Regions from separate parts of the Neorhizobium sp. NPDC001467 genome, predicted to be linked through region 2. Evidence: predicted binding sites of a transcription regulator. Region 2 holds the regulator's gene; each other region holds the start of a gene.

The links. The regulator LexA, encoded in region 2, represses DNA repair genes until DNA is damaged. The targets are predictions, from matches to a motif close to TGTTCNNNNTGTGTTCNG.
Region 1: ACQKKX_RS04860 (ImuA family protein) is a predicted target of LexA. The motif match lies at 2,236-2,253, and genes of this name have one in related genera.
Region 3: ACQKKX_RS02505 (LexA family protein) is a predicted target of LexA. The motif match lies at 2,356-2,373, and genes of this name have one in related genera.

The regions. Positions count from the first base shown of each region.
Region 1 covers NZ_JBNNPS010000001.1:963,481-968,071, forward strand. Annotated here, with positions in the region: gene ACQKKX_RS04845 (SOS response-associated peptidase) at 1-602, opposite strand, end outside; gene dinB (DNA polymerase IV) at 658-1,704, opposite strand; gene ACQKKX_RS04855 (hypothetical protein) at 1,796-2,050, opposite strand; gene ACQKKX_RS04860 (ImuA family protein) at 2,314-3,072, shown strand; gene ACQKKX_RS04865 (Y-family DNA polymerase) at 2,990-4,504, shown strand; gene ACQKKX_RS04870 (error-prone DNA polymerase) at 4,516-4,591, shown strand, end outside.
Region 2 covers NZ_JBNNPS010000003.1:207,932-212,522, reverse strand. Annotated here, with positions in the region: gene eno (phosphopyruvate hydratase) at 1-362, opposite strand, end outside; gene kdsA (3-deoxy-8-phosphooctulonate synthase) at 503-1,351, opposite strand; gene lexA (transcriptional repressor LexA) at 1,590-2,309, shown strand; gene ACQKKX_RS09490 (ComEC/Rec2 family competence protein) at 2,290-4,591, opposite strand, start outside.
Region 3 covers NZ_JBNNPS010000001.1:482,440-487,030, reverse strand. Annotated here, with positions in the region: gene ACQKKX_RS02540 (hypothetical protein) at 1-333, shown strand, start outside; gene ACQKKX_RS02535 (DUF3329 domain-containing protein) at 361-546, opposite strand; gene ACQKKX_RS02530 (hypothetical protein) at 545-781, shown strand; tRNA gene ACQKKX_RS02525 (tRNA-Arg) at 825-901, shown strand; partial or broken gene ACQKKX_RS02520 (excisionase family DNA-binding protein) at 1,376-1,507, shown strand; partial or broken gene ACQKKX_RS02515 (helix-turn-helix transcriptional regulator) at 1,556-1,762, shown strand; gene ACQKKX_RS02510 (hypothetical protein) at 1,897-2,070, shown strand; gene ACQKKX_RS02505 (LexA family protein) at 2,452-2,892, shown strand; gene ACQKKX_RS02500 (Y-family DNA polymerase) at 2,849-4,174, shown strand; gene ACQKKX_RS02495 (hypothetical protein) at 4,403-4,591, shown strand, end outside.

The sequences.
Region 1 (4,591 bases), on a different contig from region 2:
TCCGGGAGAGGGCGCTGCAGGGCCTTTGCCTCGTCCCATGGCGCTCGCATCCAGACGTCCAGCTCCTCCTCCGTGGTCAGGATGACGGGCATGGCCTTCGGGTGGATCGGGCCAACGACGCTGTTTGGCTCGCAGGTGAGGAAGGCATAGACCTCGTGCTCGCCCTCACGCGGCGTCTTCATCGAGCCGCGCGTGCCGCTCCACGTCGTCCACATGCCTGCGAAGAACGCTATAGGCTTGCTCTCGTTGATGGCGAACCAGCGCTTGGTCTTCTTCGGCTTCGTGTCCTCGTACTCGCAGAACGTTGTCCACGGCACGAGGCAGCGGTTCATCAGGCCGAGCCACTTGCGCCAGTGCGGGGAGGTAGCGTTGCGGATGTTGGTGACGCCACAGTCCGGCTTGCCTTGCAGGATGGTCGGCGGTGTCGGCATGCCCCAGGTCAGCATCGCCATCTCCCGGCCGTCCGGCGTGTTGCGAATGATCGGCCCCGGCCGATCCGGATAGACGTCCAGCGATGGCTGCAGATTGCCGAGGCGATCCATGGCCTTGGTGATGTCTCTCAAGGCCTGCTGGTTTGTTGTGACGTTGTAGAGATTGCACATCCTCTCACCTCGGCAGGAAGAATTATTCGCGCATGGTATCGTATAGTTCGTGTTCTTACAGTCCCAGGTCGAACTGCTGACCCGATACGTCCACGTTGTCAGCTCGCTCAAGCGAGGAGAGGGTGACACCCAAGAGCCTCACGCCTTTGTCGCTGGGGAACTCGTCTGCCAGGATGGTGTCGCAGATGTCCCGGATGATGGCGGCAGATGAGATCGGCGCACTCGTGGAGCGGCTGCGGGTGACCTGCCTGAAGTCGGCATACTTGATCTTGACCGTGACCGTACGTGGGCGGATGTCATTGGCATCGCAGTAGCGCCAGACCTTGTCGACCAGCGGAATGATCTCTGTCTGCGCCGCCTCCAGGCTGTGGATGTCCTGCCGGAACGTGTCTTCGGCGCCCACGGACTTGCGAACCCGGTTCGAGCGGACCTGGCGCTCGTCGATCCCGCGTGACAGGCCATAGAAGTAGGGGCCCGACTTGCCGAAGTGCTGAAGGAGGAAGTCGAGCGACTTGGACTTCAGGTCTGCACCTGTCTCGATGCCGAGGCGATGCATCTTCTCGGCTGTTGCCGGACCCACGCCATGAAACTTCTTGATCGGCAGCGCCTCCATGAACTTTGGCCCGTTCCTTGGCGTGATCACCGCCTGACCGTTCGGCTTGTTGAGGTCGGAAGCCGTCTTGGCCAGGAACTTGCAATACGAGATACCAGCGGAGGCATTGAGCCCCGTGACCTCTTTGATCTTCGCCCGGATTTCCTTGGCGATCTCCGTGGCGATCTCATGTCCCTTCAGGTTCTCCGTCACATCAAGATAGGCTTCGTCGAGCGAGAGGGGCTCGATAAGCGTCGTGTATTCCGCAAAGATTTCCCTGATCTGCAGTGACACCGCCTTGTAGACGTCGAAGCGCGGACGCACAAAGATCAGGCCAGGACATTTCCGCAGCGCCGTGACCGATGCCATGGCCGAGTGGACGCCGAACTTGCGAGCTTCATAACTAGCCGCCGCGACAACCCCGCGTGCCTCTCCATGCCCGACAGCCACCGGCCTGCCTCGAAGCTCGGGATTGTCGCGCTGCTCGACCGAGGCATAGAAGGCATCCATGTCAACATGGATGATCTTGCGGACGCGAGCGGGACTTGCCTGCTCCTGCTCGCATGATCCCGCTTCCTGATCGACCACGTCCGTCATTGCACTACGATTCCGCGTCGAGGCATGGAAAGCGTGTCTGGCAGCGGTCGCCGTCTGTACTCACCAGGCGGTCGCAGCCCATTGCTGCGATCCTGCGCAGCCGTGCGAAGGTGATGCTCGCGCCATGCTTCCTGACAAGGATCGCGCGGTCGAGCTGGCCGGAGCGGCCGCAGGCAGCGCACTCCACCGCGATGACGGCATGGCGCACCTGACGCAGCGTGGCGTTCAGGTCCAGCGGCTTCGACTTTGTCTTGCTCATGCCCTTCCTCATTGACGCCCATCCACAGGCTTCGACTCATGTTGAGGCAGCCAAAAAAGAATCTTTGCGACCTCCGTGACGGTCGCAGAGCCGTTACCAGGCTGATTCATCAGGATGAATCTTCGCTCCAGCTAAAATGCTGAGTTCCTGTCCTGTTTTGACTCCGCTTGACTCTTCCCTCGTAGCGGAACAGATAGCGAACATCAACATTCTTTGGGACATGAAGTCCCGTGCCACGCGAGCCTTGAGGAGGATCGTGAACGATGTCGCATGCCCGATCCTCAAGGGTTATCGAGGACTTAAGAGACCGGATCGCGCATCTGGAAGGCAGCGTGTCGCGCAAGGCGCTGGTGCTGCCCTTCGGTGTGCCGGAGGTGGACGAGCGACTGCCAGGCGGAGGACTTGCTTATGGAGCCCTGCATGAGGTCGCAGGCGGCGGAGCGGGTACTGTGGACGGCGCGGCGGCGGCCTTGTTCACGGCAGGCATCGCGGCACGGTCGAAGGGAAAGGTCCTGTGGTGCCTGACGCGGCCGGACCTCTTCGCACCAGCCCTTTCGCAGGCAGGGCTTCACCCGGATCGCGTCATCTACTGCGAGGCGGACCGGGAGGAGGATGTGCTCGCTTCCATGGAAGAGGGACTGTCCTTCGGAGGACTGGCGGCAGTCGTCGGTGAACTGGTGAGGCTGCCGATGACGGCGTCGCGACGCCTGCAGCTCGCCGCCGAGAAGACCGGGACGCTTGGCCTCGTCGTGCGCCGTTGGCGGCGGCAGACGGAAGCATCCGACTATGGCCAGCCGACAGCCTCCACCACACGCTGGCGGATCAGTGTCCTGCCGTCTGCGGCTCTGCCCGTCGCAGGTGTTGGACGGGCGCGATGGCTGGCAGAGCTGATGCGGGTAAAGGCGGGAGAATGTGCCGAGTTTGAGTTAGGAGCCTGCGATGCCAAGGGTCGTGTCTGTTCATTTCCCCTATCTGCCGACGGATCGGATTCGCAGGCATGGCGCGGGAGCCGTGCCGGTTGACCAGCCGCTTGTCGTCATCTCCCGCAGTGGCTCGAAGCGCTGGATATCGGCCGCCGACACTGCTGCCCGCAAGCTTGGCCTGAAGGTCGGCATGGCGGCCAGCAAGGCACAGGCCATGGTGGCAAACCTTCATATGTTAGACGCCGATCCGGTTGCGGATGCGGCAGCCGTCGAGCGGTTGGCGCTATGGGCGCTTCGGCAATACACCCCCGTTGTTGCGGTCGATGGTGCCGATGGCATCGTCATGGATACCGAAGGAGCCGATCACCTCCAGGGCGGTGAGGAGCTGCTGATCTCCGGCATCGTCAATGGTCTAAGGGGCAAAGGCCTGACAGCCCGTGCCGCTGTGGCCGACACCTGGGGTGCGGCCCATGCACTGGCGCGGTTAACGAGTGCCGAGACGGTGGTGGTGCCGCGAGGCGACGTCGCGAAGGCGGTGACAGGGCTTCCGATCCATTGTCTGCGGCTGCCCCCGGACACGATCCAGGGACTGCGCGTGCTGGGCGTGGAAACGGTGGGCGAACTGTCCGCCCTGCCGCGTGCGCCACTCACACTGCGGTTTGGTCCGGAAGTCGGTCGCCGCCTCGATCAGCTCTTTGGTCGTCTTGCAGAACCTATCGAGCCGCTGCGCACACCGCAACTGGTGGAGGTGGCGAGGAACTTCCAGGAGCCCATCGGTGCCGCTGAGACCATTGCCAAATATGTGCGGCGGCTGGTGGGGCAGTTGACGGCAAAGCTTGAGGAGAGGGGACTGGGTGTGCGCCGCTCTGACCTCATCATCCACCGGGTCGACAATAGCCGCCAGTGTCTTCGTGCCGGGCTTGCGAAGCCCGTGCGTGATCCGGCACGGCTGGCAAAGCTGCTCTGCGACCGTATCGAGAAGATCGACCCGGGTTTCGGCATCGAGCGGATGGTGTTGGTAGCGATAATGGCCGAGCCGCTGGAAGAGAAGCAGGTCGCAAGCGCTCTCGTCGAGGAGGAGGTGGTGGATGTGACGCCGCTTGTCGATATCCTCGGCAATCGTGGCCAGCGCCTTTACCGCATCACCCCTGTGGCCTCCGACGTTCCGGAACGCTCTGTCCGGCGCGTTGGTCCGACGGCAGCAGAGACGGGAGCCGACTGGGCCGCCAGATGGCCAAGGCCGTCGCGCCTCCTGGCGCACCCGGAGGAGATCGAGACCATGGCGGTGCTGCCCGACCAGCCTCCGGTGGTCCTGACCTGGCGCGGCAAGCGCCGCCGCATCGTCCGGGCCGATGGGCCGGAACGCATCTTTGGCGAATGGTGGCTGCGTCCGCGCGAGATGCAAGCGGTGCGCGACTACTTCGTGGTCGAGGACGAACAGGGCGAGCGGCTCTGGGTCTTCCGTTCAGGCGACGGCGTGGATGCAGGGACCGGATCGCACAAGTGGTTCCTGCATGGCATCTTCGGGTGAGGGGTGAGAGCATGCGCTATGCTGAACTCCAGGTGACGACGCACTTCTCCTTTCTGCGCGGCGCAAGCTCGGCCGAAGAGCTGTTTG
Region 2 (4,591 bases):
GCAGCCTTGGCGACGGCAAGCGAGACGCCCAGAATGGCGTTGGCGCCAAGGCGTGACTTGTTCGGCGTGCCGTCGAGCGCGATCATGGTCTTGTCGACATGGATCTGGCTTTCGGCGTCGAAACCGCCAATGGCGTCAAAAATTTCAGTATTGACGGCCTCCACGGCCTTCAGCACGCCCTTGCCGCCGTAACGGCTGCCGCCATCGCGGAGCTCGACGGCTTCGTGCGCGCCGGTAGAAGCGCCCGAGGGGACGGCGGCACGGCCCATCGTACCGTCTTCGAGATAGACGTCGACCTCAACGGTCGCGTTGCCGCGGCTGTCGAGGATTTCGCGGGCAATGATATCGGTAATGGCGGTCAATGGTCTCTCCTCAGGTTGACGTCATGCGGTCACTGAAAATGGCTCACATTCAATGACAGGGCAATTACAGGTCGGCTCTTTTACAGCCCGGATGTGTCGGCTTTGGATGGGGGCAAGGGGTCACATACCGCCCCCGCGCCTTATGCAGCCTTGGCAATGGCATCGAGCGCCAGCAGCTTCTCAAGCAGCTTCGGCATATCCTTCAGATGCACCATATTGGGCCCATCCGACGGTGCATTATCCGGATCCTCATGGGTTTCGATGAAGACGCCGGCAACACCGACCGCCACTGCGGCGCGCGCCAGCGTTTCGACGAATTCGCGCTGCCCCCCGCTCGAACCGCCCTGCCCACCCGGCTGCTGCACGGAATGGGTTGCATCGAACACGACGGGCGAGCCGAGCGACGCCATGATCGGCAGCGAGCGCATGTCGGACACCAGCGTATTGTAACCGAACGAGGCGCCGCGCTCGCACAAAAGGACGTTGCCATTGCCGCTTTCCGTGAACTTGGCCTGTACGTTCTTCATGTCCCACGGTGCCAGGAACTGGCCCTTTTTGACATTGATGGCGCGGCCGGTCTTTGCGGCAGCGACCAGAAGATCGGTCTGACGCGACAGGAAGGCTGGGATCTGCAGAATATCGACCGTCCGGGCAACGACCTCGCATTGCTCTTCGGTGTGAATGTCGGTCAGCACCGGAAACCCGAATTCCGCCTTGAGATCGGCAAAGATTTCCATCGCACTTTCCAGCCCGATGCCACGCTTGCCGGCAATCGAGGTGCGGTTGGCCTTGTCGAACGAGGATTTGTAAACGAGGCCGATGCCGAGCTTTTCGCACAGTTCCGACAGCGTGCCAGCGATCATGAAAGCATGATCCCGGCTTTCCATCTGACAGGGGCCGGCAATGAGCGAGAGCTTCTTGCTATTGGAAAACAGGACCTGCTTGGCCCCCTCGCCGACGGTTACTTCGGCCTTGGCGCTGACAGCCATGTTCACTCCTCAAAAGCACGTCAAATATCCAAGCATGGGATCACGGCTGATGTCGTGGTCGCCTTGTTCGTAACCGCGTCATTAGCAGCAAGCATCGCGCATGTCACGGCAAGATAGATCATCCCGCCCTTTGCGCAGAAAGCTACGGCTTTGCCGCTCCCAATTTTATGCTCTTGCGGAACACACATGGAACATATAGTGTCTGTTCTGGATTTGTTTCCGATTCAAGGACCCGGCCATGCTCACCCGCAAACAGCAGGAACTGCTTCTGTTTATTCACGAACGGATGAAGGAGTCCGGCGTTCCTCCGTCTTTCGACGAAATGAAGGATGCACTGGACCTGGCGTCCAAATCGGGCATTCATCGATTGATCACGGCGCTGGAGGAACGCGGCTTCATCCGGCGTCTGCCGAACCGCGCCCGTGCGCTGGAAGTCATCAAGCTGCCGGAGGCCTATAATAGCGCGCCGCAGCCGCGCAAGCCTTTCGCACCAAGCGTCATCGAAGGCAGTCTCGGCAAGGTGGCACCGGTAAAGCCGGCCACGTCACCGCCGGCCGTCAACGATCGGATGTCGGCAACCACCGTGCCGGTGATGGGGCGCATCGCAGCCGGTGTGCCGATCTCGGCAATCCAGAACACGACGCATGAAATCGCCGTGCCGCCGGAAATGCTCGGTAACGGCGAGCATTATGCTCTGGAAGTGCGCGGCGATTCGATGATCGAGGCCGGCATTCTGGATGGCGACACCGTCATCATCCGCAACGGCAATACCGCAACGCCGGGCGATATCGTCGTGGCGCTGGTCGATGATGAAGAGGCGACGCTCAAGCGGTTCCGCCGCAAGGGCGCATCGATTGCACTCGAAGCTGCCAATCCCGCCTATGAGACGCGTATTTTCCCGCAGGAACGGGTCAAGGTGCAGGGAAAGCTGGTCGGCCTCATTCGCCGCTATCATTGAAATCGGTTGCGCCGACGAGGGACCGCAGCGGTTCCTGCAGGCCCGCGTCATACAGGTTGCGTCGCCAGTCATAATGGCGGTGCCTGTCCCATGATCGGGCCGCACCGGCTTTGGCCGCAGCCACGGACCATCCGCGCGGATCGGCGGATCGGTTGAAACGAATTTCGAGCGCGCCTGTGCGTCTCAGCGCCTCACCATTGATCATCATTGCGCCGGATCGGCAGCGTGGGTAACGGGCACGCGCAGCGATGACGACCTGCGCCACATCGCAGGCCGCTCCGGCAAATCGCGCATCCTCCACTACGGCAATTGTCGGACCATTGGGCGGATGCGCTACGCACCATGAGCGCCCGGCGCAGGTAAAGGCGTTTGCTCCGGTAGCGAGTGCCTTTTGCATCGACTGCCGAGCACGGGTGATTTCTTCCGGTGTCAGTGGCGGCCGACGCGTGGCTGGCGCTTTCGGCGTCGCGCTTACCCCGAACTGATCCTTGACCTCTCCGGTCGCCGTTGGCGTAACTTCCGCCTTGGCCCCCGCGCTGGGCTTTGGCGCCATCACGGACTTGGTGCCGACAATGGGCTTTGACGCGATGTCTGCCTCGGCTCCTGTGCCGACCACGTCCACCGTCACAGGAGCGCCCTCCGTTCCGGTCGCTTCGCGGTTCCCGGCTTCTCCGTCTGTCAAGGTCACGCTAAGTCCCGGTTCGTTCCCTCCTGTCAACATTGCAGTGGATGCAACGGAGACGGCGTTTGTCGTTTTCGTACCGGGCGTCGCCTCCTGTGCGGGCGCCTTTCGCACATCGGTCGGTCGCTGCGGCCTGGGTTCAAAGGCTCGGGATTGTATGGCCACGGCCTTCGAGGCGCCTGGTTCCGAGACATCAAGCAATGTCGGGGGCGTGGCCTGCGGCAAGGAAAGAGCATGTTTCCATTGCGCATAAATGAAGTTCGGTGGGCGCGTGCGGCTAGCTGCCACTTCGCCCGCATTTAGAATGGCGACAAGGCTGGCATCCTCGGAAACAAGGAGGTCGGGCGCCGGCTCCCGCCTGGCCTGCCACGACAGCAACAATGCGGCGGCAACCACCGGAAGCCCGATGACGGACAGGCGGGTGCGCGGCAGGGTGAGCACCAGGAAACCGAGCGTTGCGACCGGAAGGAAGGCCGCGGGTTGGCGGCCGACGGAGACATCGCCACCCCAGCCGGCGACCGTCTTGGCAATGATGATGACACCGTCGAGCCCCGTTCCCATCACCTGCAGGAACGGCCCATCCAGCCCGACCGGCATCAACAGCATTGCGATAAGGCCGAATGGCATGACCACGAAGGAGACGAACGGCATGGCCGCCAGATTGGCGGCCAGCCCATAAGTGGCGACGCGGTGGAAATGGTCGATCGAGAAGATCGCGGTCGACAGGGCGCCGATCAGCGAGGTCACAAAGACGCCGGCAAACAGGCTGCCGACCGCAAATACCGGTTTCAACGCCGCCGGGCGCCAGGGCGGGTCGTCGTCATCGGCGCGCCCTCGGCTCCAGGCGGAATAGCCGGCGACCAGCGCAACGGTTGCCGCAAACGACATCTGGAAGCTGGGGCCCAGGATCTCGGAGGGCGACAGTGCGAGAACGATGAGAGCCGAAAGCGCCACATTGCGCATGCTGATCGCAGGCCTGTCGAAAAAGACGGCGATCAGCATGATTGCCATCATGATATAGGCGCGCTCGGCCGACACGCCGAAGCCGGAGATGAGATAATAGCCGGTCGCCATCACAAGCGCGGCTGCCGCTGCCAGTTTCTTGACGGGGAACGCCTGCGCAAACGCCGGCATGAGGCCGAACAGACTGCGCAGGCCAACGAAGAAGATACCGGCCGCCAGCGCCATGTTCAGACCCGAGATCGCAACGATATGGGCAAGACCCGACAGGCGCAGCGCCTCGGTGGTCTCAGCCGAAATGGCACGCCGCTCGTCGGTGACGATGGCCGCCGCAAAGGCGCCGGCATCTCCCGGCACGGTCTGTCGGATGCGGTCTGCAATCGTGCTGCGCCAAGTGAATACCGTCCGCTCCAGCATTTGCGCCCATGTGGGTTCGACCTTCCCGCCAACAAGCGCCGGGGCACCGTAAAAGAACCCGATCGCCCCGACGCCATCGAAATAGCCGGCGAATGCAAAATCGGCGAGACCGGGCAAAGCGGGCCCCGATGGCGGCGACAGTCGCGCGCGTCCGCTGATGCGGTCGCCGATCCGGAAAACCGGCTCGGGCAGCCGCGACAATACTACCACCCGTTCGGGCTGG
Region 3 (4,591 bases), on a different contig from region 2:
GAAGACCTCGACCGCCCGCCCGGCGACGAGCAGCCTCAGCCGATGGAAGGCCCGGCGCAAACCGATGTACCGGAGCCGCAACCGGCCGACATCATGCCGGCACAACTGCAACGGCTGACGGAAGCCGAGATCGCCGAAGATCTGGCGCTGTCTCCAAACGATGACGAGGCGGTGCTGCAGGACAGGCGACGGCAATTTGCGAGGCTCAACCACCCCGACCGCGTCGCGCCGCAATTTCGCGATCAGGCAACGACCCGCATGAAGATTGCCAACCAGCTGATCGACCGGGCCATCACGCAATTGCCGTCACGCCACGGCCGGCACCCTATGTGAGTTCGCCGGCCATCGGTTCGCATGCGCCTATCGCGGCGTGTTGCCGCGATCGAAAAACAGCTTGTAGCCGGCAAACAGGCCGATACAGGCGAGGATCGCCGCCCAGGTGAGGTTGCCGAAATACAATTCGACGCCCACCCATGCGAAGCAGACGGCGACGATAAGTCCACGCCGCCAGGGCGCATCATAGAAAGGATGGTTCGGATCGATCATGGACGGCGTCCTCCTGCGGCCTGCAGAAACGCGGCCCCCGCGCCGGTATTTCGCCTGCGCCGCCAAATTGCAAGACGCCGCGACCGGCAAAAGCAGTTTTACCCGGGCCGCATCGATGACCACAGCCCGCTCGGCGCTTCCGACCAGTGAGGACGAACGAGGCTTTCGGCACCCGCATGATTTTTCCCCTGCCGCGGTCGCTATTGGCATTGAAGCCTTTGCCGAGCTAGGCTAAGAACCATGCATCGGTCACCGGCGAGTCATCGCCGGAACGGTTAGCACCCGTAGCTCAGCTGGATAGAGTGTTGGATTCCGATTCCAAAGGTCGCAGGTTCGAATCCTGCCGGGTGCGCCATATTTTCCAAGGCTTCTGGCCGATCTCAGTCACAGCATTGTTTTCCACAGGAAGCATATAGGAAGCATCTCGCGCATATCCCCGTCCGCACTGAAGGTCATCGCAATGGCAGATGCAGGGAATGGTTCTGACAACCCGCTTCACGCGCTAGTTAGAGCGTTGGCGCGAAGACAGGCCCGAATTGATGCTGATGAAGAATCCAGAGGGGGAAGATCGATGACGGAATGGCAGAAAACGGAACCGCCTCTCGATAGGGAAATCGAGTATGAGCGGGACAACCGATCAATCGAAACGGGATCGCTCAAGCCAGCGGGACGTTTTGGGACAGGGCCACGCGGGAGGCAACCGAAGATGCGGCTGCAATATCACCGTGAAGGCTTTGCCGAGATGTTTGAGGTAACACGCTGGCGGGAGATCGACTGAAATCGACCAAATGCAGGCTGATCGTTCTGTAACGTAAATAGTGAAGCAGCGATGCCCGAAGTCTTTACGCCTAAGACTCTTGCCGAGCGCTGGAGCTGCTCGGAGCGGCACATTCGAAAAATGATCGAAAGTGGCGAGCTTCCCGCATTTCGGGTAGGTAAGCTAATGCGCATCCGGCGCGAGGTGGTAGAGGAACGCGATCCTGTCCTTTCTCCCACGGAAATCCCAGACATGACCACAAAAATCTCTGATGCCTTTTCCTACCCTCCCCGCGGCATGTCGCGCGAAGAGGCCGCCCGCTATGTCGGCGTTGGCACCACGAAGTTTGACGAGATGGTTGCCGATCGGCGTATGCCGAGGCCAAAGCGCATCGACGGTCGCGTGATTTGGGACCGCATAGGTCTCGATGCGGCGTTTACTGACCTTCCATCAGAAGGCGGGAACAGGGTCGATGAGATACTTAATCGAGGTTCGACAATGTCTGAGGCTGACAGGATACGCGAGAAACTATTCCTTGAGGGCCTCGTCCCACCGGGGCGGAAGAAGCGCAAGACGCCCGGGTCGAATAGGCCATGACAACAAAGGCGATTATCAAGACGTCCGACTTGATGCGTATGGCAATGGTCGCGAAAAAGACAGGCATGCGAGTCGAAATTGAGATCGACGGGACCATCATCCGAGTGGCGCCGGACGTCTCGCCCGCATCTGAAAAACCAGCCGTCAAGAAAGAGCGCATCCAGCTCTGATCAAGGATCGCGACGAGAAGAGCGATGATGACAAGGAAAACCGCGATAGGCGTTGCCGTATTGAAGCGCATGGCCCTTGTGGCAAAGTCAGAAGGCGTGGTCGTTGAAGCCGAAATTGATGGGTTGACAGGAACTGCTGACGATCTTCTTCCGCGGGACGAAATACGAAATCCGCAGAAAGTTCGCAGACCAAGAATCGGCCAGGAAAGCTGGCGAGCAGCCGAATGTCATACTGACAAAGGCTCACCTAATTTTTAGCTAGAACTGATTGACTCCAATGCAAACCAGAACATACTAGGAACACGCGGGGCCGTTTGGCGGCGAGTGCTCCCACCACATGTTCAACTGATGCAACGCGCTTCGGCGTGAAGGAGTATTCGCGTGCCCATTTCAGCCGCCATTCTGGAACCGGTATCGATTGAGTACATCCGTCGTGAAGTCCGATCATCGAACCTCACCGTATCCGCCGGCTTCCCCTCGCCGGCCGGCGATGACCTGGAAAGCCCTGTTGATCTTATTGCCTGGATGATCCGGCACGAACACGCAACATTCTGGTACCGCGTCAGCGGCAACTCGATGTCGGGTGCAGGGATCATGGATGGAGACTTCGTCGCCGTCGATCGCGCCGGCAAGGTGCAGCCAGGCCGAACGGTACTGGCGCTCCACAACGGTGACATGCTGCTGAAGCTACTCACCCGACGCGACGGCCGGCTATGGCTGGAGGCACGATCAGAGGAACGCTACCCGCCAATTGCCGTATCAGAATCGACCGAGATCTATGGCGTCGTTGCGGGCATCGCCCGCCGCTATGCGGTGGATTAAAATGGCCGATCCAATTGCCCTGATCGACTGCAACAATTTCTATGTTTCCTGCGAGCGCCTGTTCGACCCGAAGCTGCACGGCCGGCCGGTGGTGGTGCTGTCGAACAATGACGGGTGCGCCATCGCCCGATCCGACGAGGCGAAGGTGCTGGGCATCAAGATGGGCGATCCCGCGCACTTCTTTCGGGAGAAGACGAAAGAGCATGGCATTCGCCTGCTGTCCTCAAACTACACGCTCTACGGCGATATCAGCCGCCGGGTTGCGACTGTCATCGGCCGGTTCTCACCTGTGACCGAGGTCTATTCGATCGATGAGACCTTCGTCGATCTCAGCGGCTTCGGCGGCCGTATGCTCGATCATGCCGCAGAAATGCGAATGACGGTTCGCCGGGAGGTCGGCATGCCGACATGCGTTGGCATAGGACCAACCAAGACGCTGGCGAAGTTCGCCAACTTCATCGCCAAAAAAAACCCCGTCTTTGGCGGCGTGTGCGATCTAAGCAATCGGGATGTTGCCGAATTTTGCATGACCCGCACGGACGTATCCGAGGTCTGGGGTGTCGGCCGGCAAACGACGGCCAAGCTGCGTGCGGCCGGCATCAACACCGTAGCGGAACTGCGGGACATGCCTATGCTTTTGGCCCGCAAACTGGGCACCGTCGTGCTGGAGCGAACGGTGGCCGAGCTGCAGGGCGTCCGTTGCATTGAGATCCAGGATGTCGAGCCGCAACGCAAAGGGATGGCAGTGACGCGATCGGCGGGCACGCCGATGACGACGCTGGCGGTTCTCAACCAGGCCGTAACTGCGCACGCGACACGCGCCGCGGAAAAGCTACGGCGCCACGGGCTGGTGGCCAGCCACATCACCACGTTCTTCCATACCAATCCGCACAACGGCACGCGCCAGAACAGCGTCTCGCGATCGGCCAAGCTGTCGCCGCCGTCGAACACGACTTTCGCGCTGGTCGACGCCGCCCTACGGAGCGTCGAACGAGGTTGGCCCGGCGATCCCGGCGGCAATGGATTCGCCTATACGAAGGCAGGCGTCATTCTTGATGACCTTATAGCGGAGGAGCTGGCGCCGGCCGATCTATTCGCCCACGAAAGCGCAACCGCTGCAAAGCTGTCGATGGCGCTGGATGCGGTCAACGATCGCTGGGGCAAGAAGACGGTGGTGCTGGCCTCTGAAGGTTTTCGCCGGTCCTTCGAGACGAAAGCCGACATGCGCACGCCGCGCTACACGACGCGGATTTCAGAACTTCCGATCGTGAGGGCAATATGACAACGCTCCGGGATTTCCGTGGCGATCGGATCGACATCCGGTGCCGCCGCTGCGCGCGTCAGGGCATTTTCGAACGTAAGGCGCTCGTGAAGAAATTCGGGGCCGGCGTTGCGTTTGCCCAACTTCGACGCATTCTTTCGATGGGCTGCGACCGTGCAGGAACTGACGAGTGTGAGGCGTGTTTCCCCTGCCTGCTAAGTGCGCAGATCCTGATTGATGGAGGCGAGCATGCCGGAAATGAATAACGACGACCGAATGATCCATCTGCATTTTACTCGCGGAGACCACGTGATCGATGAGGTTGTGCCCGGCAGCGAGGTGGAAGAGTTCCTGAACAAGAACGTGGACCGGCCGGATGAAATCGCTGATGCGCTGATGTTCCTTGAGATCGGACGCATGGCGAGCGGTCGTTACGTG